DNA from 3 places in the Paenibacillus sp. FSL E2-0190 genome. Region 2 is predicted to be linked to each of the others. Evidence: riboswitches for the same ligand, from Rfam matches in the RefSeq annotation. Region 2 holds a riboswitch; each other region holds the start of a gene.

Region 1 (3,162 bases), 390 kb from region 2:
GTAGCAGTAGCATTTGTAGTTGTCATTGTCTCTGTGGTGGCAACTAGTCTTGCTCTTGTAGTTGCAGTTGTTCTTACAGTTGTTGCAGTTGCAGCTGCCTCCCCCGGAGCAGAAACAAATCTTTAGAAAAACGTGCTTGCTTCCGGCTGGTACAGCCCGGTACGCACGGATCAAGTATTAAGAAGAAGTTGGTTAGGTTAAGAACGGAAAGGGAATTTGGAACTGTAGAAACGGAGTGTTCGCCCGAAAGATTTCCGTAGGAAAGCTAGCTTCGAAAGCATATGCTATCCTCGGATTTCTACCGCGAGAAGCGGTTCAATCAGGAAATCTGAGGATAACAGCGATCGGAAGTCCAAAATCCCTTGGAGTGGTTTCTACCTAACAAATTTTTTTAGTGCATCCGCTCGAAATAAGGCTAAGTGGAAGCTGACGTTTTGATAACAATTCAAATATGCTCGATTTCCATAATTCAAGGAGGGTTCATTCTATGAAAATGGTACTTCTATCAGGCGGTTCAGGTAAACGGTTATGGCCGTTGTCCAACGACTCACGTTCAAAGCAATTTCTAAAGGTACTTGAAAGCCCTCAAGGTGAACCAGAATCCATGGTACAACGTGTCTGGAGACAGCTGGAGGAAGCAGGGATGGCAGAATCATCTTATCTGGCCACCGGCCGTGGCCAAGTAGAAATGATACAAAGCCAACTGGGAAGTCATGTGCCGATTATCGTTGAACCGGAGCGTCGGGATACTTTTCCGGCTATCGCCTTAACAGCTACCTATCTTTATTCAGTGGCAGGTGTTTCTCCAGCGGAGACGGTAGCAATATTGCCTGTTGACCCTTATGTAGAAGCATCTTTTTTCGATACCATAGCTATGCTTGAGGGGACCATGCTGGAAAGTGGAGCAAATCTGGCTCTAATGGGTGTTGTTCCTGAACATGCCTCAGAGAAATACGGATATATTATTCCTACCACCGAAGAGGCGGGGGAAAATGGTTTTATGAAGGTGAGTCACTTTCAAGAGAAACCTGACCGCATACAAGCAGAACAGCTCATCGAGCAAAATGCCTTGTGGAATTGCGGAGTGTTTGCCTTCCGCTTAGGGTACTTGTTAGATATTTTGCAGCGTAAAGGGTTGCCTTTAGGATATGAAGAATTGCAGAAGCAGTATAAGCTATTGTCTTCCATCAGTTTTGATTATGAAGTGGTGGAGAAAGAAGAACATATTGTGGTGCAGCCGTATGATGGATTCTGGAAGGATCTTGGAACGTGGAATACGCTGACAGAGGAAATGAGCAGCAAGCATGTAGGAAAAGGTTTTGTGACGGCGGATTCTGAGGGGACTTGCTTGATTAATGAGCTGGACATTCCGATTACGGTAATTGGTGCGAAGGATCTGATCATTGCGGCTAGCCCGGATGGGATTCTAGTTACCCATAAAGCTGAGAGCCCACGGATTAAAGAAGTGCTGAAGACCTTTGAACAAAGACCGATGTACGAGGAACGCCGTTGGGGTCATTACAAAGTTATTGATTATGTGAAATATGATGAAGGCAATGAAGTGCTGACCAAACGGATTTTTATATCCGAGGGGAATAATATCAGCTATCAATTACATCGCAAGCGTAGTGAAATTTGGACAATCGTCAGCGGCGAAGCAAGTATTGTGCTGAATGAGAAAAAACATAATGTGAAGGCTGGGGACGTGGTACGTATACCGGAAGGAACGAAGCACGCGATCCTTGCTTTGACGGATGTTGAGTTTATAGAGGTACAGACGGGGTCTGAATTAGTAGAAGAAGATAACATACGTATTACTTTAGACTGGAATGATATAGAACTACAACAATTCATTTCATAGGTCTAACCTATCTATTTAACCAATTCAAAATTTCTTGAAACAGGTAAATTGACTCAATTATCAAAAAAAGTCATAAAAACACTAAATATATCATTAATTGTCGTCGATACTTACGGTAAGAGAGATTATTTCTCTTAAATTGAAAAGGCAAACCTATCGAAAGGTAGGGACGCAAAGCTATAGGGCCTTCGAAAGAGTGGCAGCCTGGCTACCGAAAGGGAGATTATTTTGAAAGCTTACCGTACGTATCGATTGTTTGGTGCATTTCTGTCACTCGTCCTGTTTCTGACTGCACTTCCGCTTGCTGTTGGAATTTCGCCGTCTGTTGTCATAGCTGCTTCAAATTCTGGAACGCCAGTTACCCCAGGTGCCTCACCTGAAGCCGTAAAGCTGCTTAACTATTTTTACTCGATCTCAGGAAAAGGTATTATTGCCGGTCAACATGACTATTTAGAAAGTCCAGATGAAATTAACAATATGCTGAAGGGAACCAGCGGACAATATGCGGCTCTTCACGGTTATGAAATGGGTGCGATCAGTGGCCAGTCCGAAGCAACGATGGCTTGGCAACGTCAAAATGTGGTGAACAGCGCCATCAACTGGAATAAAGCGGGCGGGATCGTAGCTATGACTTTTCATGCTAACCTGCCGGGCACCTCTTATGACTGGGATAATGTGAAAAAAACACTTAGCCAGAGTGAGTTCGATAGTTACGTTACACCGGGTACCAAGCAATATAACAATCTGATCGCTGAGCTTGATAAGGTGGCCGTCTCTTTAAAAAGCTTGCGCGATGCCAACGTTCCGGTGCTTTGGAGACCCTATCATGAAATGAACGGGAACTGGTTCTGGTGGGGGAAGAAAAATAACTTTTCTAAACTATGGAATATTATGTATGACCGTTTTGTTAACGTTCATAAATTAAATAATTTGTTATGGGTATGGAGTCCGAATGCTCCCAATGTTTGGTCAGATCCTTATGCGCTAACTTATCCAGGTGCTGATAAAGTAGATATTCTGGCAGCAGATATATACGAAAATGATTACCAGCAAAAATACTATGACAGCTTATTGAGTCTAGCCGCAGGCAAACCGATTGCGATCGGGGAAAATGGTGAAATGCCTAATCTGGAGAAGCTTCAGCAATCGCAAAGTAAATGGACGTATATGATGAGCTGGGGAAAAATGCTCTACGAGAATAACAGTGCAGACACAATCAAAACATTTATGAATAGCAACTATACCCTGACCAGAGATAAATTAAATACTGGTCTGGCACCGACACCTAGCGCCGCACCAGC
Region 2 (3,162 bases):
AATTCCACTTTCCTCTTCTGTACTCAAGCCACCCAGTTTCCAGTGCGACCTCAGGTTGAGCCCAAGGTTTAAACACCAGACTTAAATAGCCGCCTGCGCGCGCTTTACGCCCAATAATTCCGGACAACGCTTGCCCCCTACGTATTACCGCGGCTGCTGGCACGTAGTTAGCCGGGGCTTTCTTCTCAGGTACCGTCACTCCGGTAGCAGTTACTCTACCGGACGTTCTTCCCTGGCAACAGAGCTTTACGATCCGAAAACCTTCATCACTCACGCGGCGTTGCTCCGTCAGGCTTTCGCCCATTGCGGAAGATTCCCTACTGCTGCCTCCCGTAGGAGTCTGGGCCGTGTCTCAGTCCCAGTGTGGCCGTTCACCCTCTCAGGTCGGCTACGCATCGTCGCCTTGGTGGGCCGTTACCCCACCAACTAGCTAATGCGCCGCAGGCCCATCCCTCAGTGACAGATTGCTCCGTCTTTCATTCTTCTCTCAGGAGAAAAAAGAAATTATCCGGTATTAGCTACCGTTTCCGGTAGTTATCCCAGTCTGAAGGGCAGGTTGCCTACGTGTTACTCACCCGTCCGCCGCTAAGTCACTTTGAAAGCAAGCTTTCAAAGTGACTCCGCTCGACTTGCATGTATTAGGCACGCCGCCAGCGTTCGTCCTGAGCCAGGATCAAACTCTCCAATTAGTATTGAAAAGAGCGATATGCTCATTTTGAAACATCTGACGAGAAAATTAATTCTCTAATTTTGGATTTCACTTGCGTGATTTCCTACTCACTCGTTGTTCAGTTTTCAAAGATCAAGTTCTCGTTGGCGCCGTTTAATGTCTCAGCAGCAACTCTTATAATATATCATGTTGTTTTCAGAAATGCAAGCTTTATTTTTCGAAGCTTTTTATCAGCCTCGTCTATATCGCCTGTACGCTGTCTAACAACGCTTACCTATAATACCCCAACTATTAATAGAAAAGCAACCCCTAATATAAAAATAAACAACTGGCTTAATAATTAAGCCAGTTGTTTATTTAATAGAGTTATGTTTCTAGCGACGAACTTAATAGTATTTTGCCGCAGTATATTTGGTTGAGGCTTTAATTAAATCGGTTTTCTTATCACTCTTTGCAAGTCCTGCATCCACTGTAGTATCAATGGTAACCCACTTCCCATTAAGCAACACTTCGTTCCATGCATGATATTGCGTAACGTAGCTTGTATTCCCCATTACCAACTTAGCAGGAACATCTACACTCCGCAGCATTGCGGCAAAAAGAGAAGCGTAATCATAGCAAATCCCTTTTTTAGTAGTCAATGTCTTATCGATGCTTGGAATATAATCAGTAGTTACACTATTAGCAAGAGAGTAATCATATTGTACATTCGCAACTACATAGTTATAGATCGCTTTAACTTTCTCTTCGTCTGTTGTTTTGCCTTGTACTAATTGTTTAGCTTTGACAATCGCTTTATCAGAAGAACTCCATTTCACATTCTGTACGGAGCCCAAATATACGGAATTCGAGTCACTCATGGTTACGTCTACTACTTCGGAATATAATGCTTTGTATTTATTGCCGGTTGTGTTCTCCAGAACAGAAACCTTATAAGTCCCATTTCCTTGTTGCAAAGGGAAGTCCTCAGCTTGTCCAGAAGCATACAAGTTATATGTATAGCTGCTGTTATCTTTGGTGATCATGAGTTTGATTCTTTTATCTTTCGGAATATCATAGTTAATACCAATAACACCTTGGGCCACTTTGGATGTAATCAACCAGCTGGCATCTGCACTTGCAGCTTGAGCTGTACTTACCGGAACTGAAGTCATTAGGACGAACAACGCCACCAGCATAAAATAAACCTTTTTCACGGATAAAACTCCTTTCGGTAGCTGGCTGCCATCCTTTCGGGAAGGCCCTTTAGCTTTGCGTCCCTACCTTTCGATAGGTTTGCCGTTATCGTATAAGCTCTATCTGTTCTAGCTTTACTAGATATAATTGATAGAATCCATTTGAAACAAACAAAAAAAGCCTCTTCATTCGGTAGCTGGCTGCCATCCTTTTGGGAAAAGGCCCTTTAGCTTTGCGTCCCTACCTTTCGGAAGGTTTGCCGTTATCGTGTTTAGCTTTCATAGTATAATACTATCATATTTATAGGTGTGAACAAGACCTAATTTACTAGATTACCCATTATTTTATAAATATCTCCCGGTATTTGTGTTTTCTTGTCATTCACTATTCTCCTTTTGTTAATTTGGCATGAACAATCAGCCGATGCGTTGGATTCACTAGCGGATCACATGTAATCAGAGTAAGAATCTTATCCTTGTCATTCCCGTCAAGAACGGAGACATCACTCGGATCTACAACAGAAATATCATACACCTCATAGTTAAACACCTGATCACTAGTCTTTACCGTGATAACATCCCCCACAACAACCTCATTCAATCTGTTAAACAAACGACCCGTAGTTCGAGCCCGATGCGCCGCGATTGCAGCATTCCCGATCTCTCCAAGGGGTGCCGTTTCTTTCATATGGGCTGCAGCATGTTTCATATTAGCTTTTGTAGCCCCTTCTAATACAGGCAGCTTCAAATCAATCTTATCGATTTCAATTAGTGCGATTACTTTGCCACCGACTGCAATCTCCGGTTCAGGCTTTTCTGTCTCTTGGGGTTGGGGCTGTGCCTGGGCATCCAGAACCGATTCCTCTGCTAACAGCTGAGTAACTTCAGCATACCTGCTCTTCAGATCTGGCTGGGGAGTACTATCGGCAGTGCTTAGTTCAGCCGTTTCTAATAACTTCTCCTGCTGCCTGTCGTTGTACCACTCGTTAGCTGTCGGATATAACATGATAAGTATCCCAGCCAGTATGAGTAGATAGGAGAATTTACGCAATGTTATTCACCTCCGTATATTGTTTCTATGGTTATATACAAATCAAGCAGAAACAGCTACTTGCCTTTAAGCATAGCAACTCCTTCTGCCTGAAATTAATGTTTAAAATACCCATTTACGACTTCCAAAGAAATTGATGATCACCGTGATAAAGGTAACCAGCACCTTGGAGATCAAGACTTGAATGCCTAGTTTGTCTGTCAACAGATGCATTAGCAGCAGTGATATTCCGAGCACTACCAGATTCAGCACGATAAACTTGACCA
Region 3 (3,162 bases), 300 kb from region 2:
ATTGTAGAAGCGACCGTCAATAACGCTACTGGTGAAGCTGTTTATCGCACTAAAGGCGATAACAACGACGCGCCCGACATGAACCCTACCAGTTCTGTGAATGTTGTAGCTCAGTATACCGGGGTCACTGTACCCTATGTCGGTTACGCTATGAATTTCGCGGTTTCCAAAGCTGGAAGTGTAGTCCTCATGATCGTGCCTGGCTTGATGCTTCTGCTCTATGCTCTGTATACCTCTTGGAAGGCTGTAGCTGCATTAGAAAAGAAAAATGCTGCCCTACTGCCAGCCTCACCGCCCCCAACAGAAACACAGCCCTAAGTTGATTGTCCACTTCCGCTTACGAACCGGAAGATACAATATATAAATTTTATAAAAAATTCAAACACAAATTTGAGGAGGAATTTTATTATGGGTATCAAGAAAACATTGGGTCTTGGCGTAGCATCTGCAGCACTGGGTTTATCATTAATCGGCGGAGGAACCTTCGCATACTTTAGCGACACTGCGCAAAGCACAGCTACATTCGCAGCGGGCACGCTCGATCTGAACTCCGACCCTTCTGTCATCGTTAATATTCCTAACCTGAAACCAGGTGATACGGTAACTAAATCCTTCAAATTGAAAAACGATGGTTCGCTCGATATCGGATCTATTATTCTGAATACATCGACTCAAATCACGGATGCTAAAGGAGATAACTACCTGGATTTAGCCGAGTTCATTAAAGTTAAATTCCTTAGAAATAATGATAAAGGAGTACCTATCGTCTCTCCTGAAAATGTAGTTTATGAGACTACACTTGCTGCTTTAAAAAGTCAGCATCCGGATCTCGTAAAAAATACAGGTTGGGATCAACTCTTTACCGAAGCATCCGGTATTAAAGCCGGTACCAACGACAGCTTCTCCGTCCAATTCGAATTTGTGGAAAATAACCAAGATCAAAATATTTTCCAAGGCGATAGCTTAACACTGACTTGGGATTTCGTAGCTAAACAAGGTGCGAAAAAAGACTACTAAGATCAATAAAGTAATTTAATAAAATACTCGAAGAGCAGCAGATCCTGAATCCGGCCACGGATAAGCAGATTGCTGCTCTTCTCTTTACAATAAACTTTGTCCGATTTATTGATATTTGCTATACTAATAACAAAAATTACGGAGGGGCGTCAGCATAGTGCCACAGAATATGGGCCAACGTATCCAGCAGCTCCGCCTAGACAAGGGTTTCTCCCTATCTGAGCTTGCGGACAGAGCAGATGTGGCTAAGTCGTATCTTAGCAACGTGGAGAGAAACATCCAATCCAATCCATCCATCCAGTTTATCGAAAAAATCGCTGACGCGCTTCAGGTATCCATTCATGCCCTACTCTATGGAGAACCCAATGATGCAGAGGAATCACATTTAGATTCGGAATGGTTCCGATTGGTGCAGGAAGCTATGGACTCAGGCATTAGCAAACGCGAATTCAAAGAATTTCTGGACTATCAGAAATGGAAGCTCGATCAAAAGGATTAATACTTCCTACTAATCTGGTACGATCCTCTCTTCTACTAAATCATATCGAAAAAGGACACAGCGAAGAACCGCTGTGCCCTTTTTCGATATGTAACCCCTCTAATGTATTACTGCACGATCTGCACAGTTTTCTCATGAAAGAACTGGCGGATTTCATCTGCCTTAATGCCAGCCTTCTTAGCTGCTAATAATAAATGTACCCACTCTTGATCCAGATCAATAAACTGCTGTTCTCTGTTGCTACCCTGGTTGGACTTTTCCAAAAAATCTCCCCCTAAGATTTTACGTCCCCAGGCAATCCGGCTGTCATAGTATCTCTACCTTAGACCCGCGACTTTGTGCCCCTGCCTTTCGGCAAGTTTACCTTTTACTGGACCCTTTTCACGAAAGGATCTGCTTAAAAAACTATAAAATTACTATCTGCAATAACATTATACAAAAAGAAAGCGGAAAAGTGTGTCGATTCCTGGTTACTTTCTATTTTAAAAACGAAAAATAAAAGATTTTTTTTCAAAGATCTTGTCCGATTATCACGATACTCGTCCGTTACATAAAATAAATTGTACTAGCAAAATAAATATTTACTGACCTAATAGTTAAAAATAAGGATAATAGAATCATTTTAATAGGCCTTTAGAATGGGTAATGAGAAGAAACACCCTTCTTTTCATTAGAACAAGCTAACCCATACCATTTTGCGAACGTATTGGACGAAAGAATGAATTGATTACAGTGGCCGAAAGTAGCACAATAAGATGAGAAATGAAACCGCAATCATCACAGCTCCAGTAAGCGTTGACACAAAATGTCACGTATGGAGTTCATCCGTTAAGGAGGATGTATTCATGGCAGCCAAAGAGCCCTATAACGAATCCATTTGGAGTAAGTATTACGGACCCAATTTAGGCTACATTCAAGAAAGATATGAACAGTTTGTGAAAGATCCCTCCACCGTAGAAAATAATTATCGCGAGCTTTTTACAAATTCGGGACCTCCTCCCCTAACTCCGGATAGCGAACCGGCTCCTCAGCCGCGCATCTCGGGAGACACCGAATGGCTTAGAAAAGCAGTAAGAGCTTCCAAGCTAATCGCCAATATTCGTATATATGGCCATATGGCCGCTGAAATTGATCCGCTGGTACGCGATCAGAATCCCATGGCAAAATATCTTGAGCTTGAAACCTATGGGCTGACCCGCGAAGACCTGATCGCACTGCCTGCCACGCTTATATGGGAAAATGCGCCGAATGATGTGCATACCGGATGGGATGCCGTGCAACGTATGCGTCAGGCATACACCAAGACTATCGCCTATGAATTCGGGCATGTGCATGAAGAAAAAGAACTGCAATGGCTAAATAGACAGGCAGAATCCACCAGCTCACCAGCACCCCTAAATAATACAGAACGCAAAGAGCTCCTGAACCGCCTGATTCAGGTAGAGCAATTTGAAACCTTCCTCCACAAGACTTTTGTAGGTCAGAAGCGTTTCAGTCTTGAAGGCAATGATGCTCTTGTGCCGATGTTAGATGAAATCGTACGTGCTGCTGCACATGACGGTGCGGAGCATATTTTGATGGGCATGGCGCATCGCGGCCGCCTCAACGTTCTTGCACATATTTTGGGCAAACCTTATGATATCATA

What was found. Region 2 has a riboswitch for cyclic di-GMP ahead of NST25_RS03210 (transglutaminase-like domain-containing protein). Riboswitches for the same ligand answer to the same signal wherever they lie in the genome.
Region 1: it holds a riboswitch for cyclic di-GMP, as region 2 does, so the genes downstream of both, NST25_RS04785 (glycosyl hydrolase) here and NST25_RS03210 (transglutaminase-like domain-containing protein) in region 2, are expected to answer to the same signal.
Region 3: it holds a riboswitch for cyclic di-GMP, as region 2 does, so the genes downstream of both, NST25_RS01890 (anti-repressor SinI family protein) here and NST25_RS03210 (transglutaminase-like domain-containing protein) in region 2, are expected to answer to the same signal.

What each region holds. Positions count from the first base shown of each region.
Region 1 is NZ_CP150306.1:1,126,989-1,130,150, forward strand. It holds gene NST25_RS04780 (sugar phosphate nucleotidyltransferase) at 488-1,861, shown strand; cyclic di-GMP riboswitch class I at 1,998-2,077, shown strand; gene NST25_RS04785 (glycosyl hydrolase) at 2,090-3,162, shown strand, end outside.
Region 2 is NZ_CP150306.1:736,014-739,175, reverse strand. It holds rRNA gene NST25_RS03215 (16S ribosomal RNA) at 1-689, opposite strand, end outside; gene NST25_RS03210 (transglutaminase-like domain-containing protein) at 1,057-1,866, opposite strand; cyclic di-GMP riboswitch class I at 1,880-1,960, opposite strand; cyclic di-GMP riboswitch class I at 2,035-2,117, opposite strand; gene NST25_RS03205 (class D sortase) at 2,231-2,896, opposite strand; gene NST25_RS03200 (GtrA family protein) at 2,999-3,162, opposite strand, start outside.
Region 3 is NZ_CP150306.1:432,120-435,281, reverse strand. It holds gene NST25_RS01905 (signal peptidase I) at 1-318, shown strand, start outside; gene NST25_RS01900 (TasA family protein) at 409-1,017, shown strand; gene NST25_RS01895 (helix-turn-helix domain-containing protein) at 1,187-1,516, shown strand; gene NST25_RS01890 (anti-repressor SinI family protein) at 1,624-1,779, opposite strand; cyclic di-GMP riboswitch class I at 1,807-1,891, opposite strand; gene NST25_RS01885 (2-oxoglutarate dehydrogenase E1 component) at 2,362-3,162, shown strand, end outside.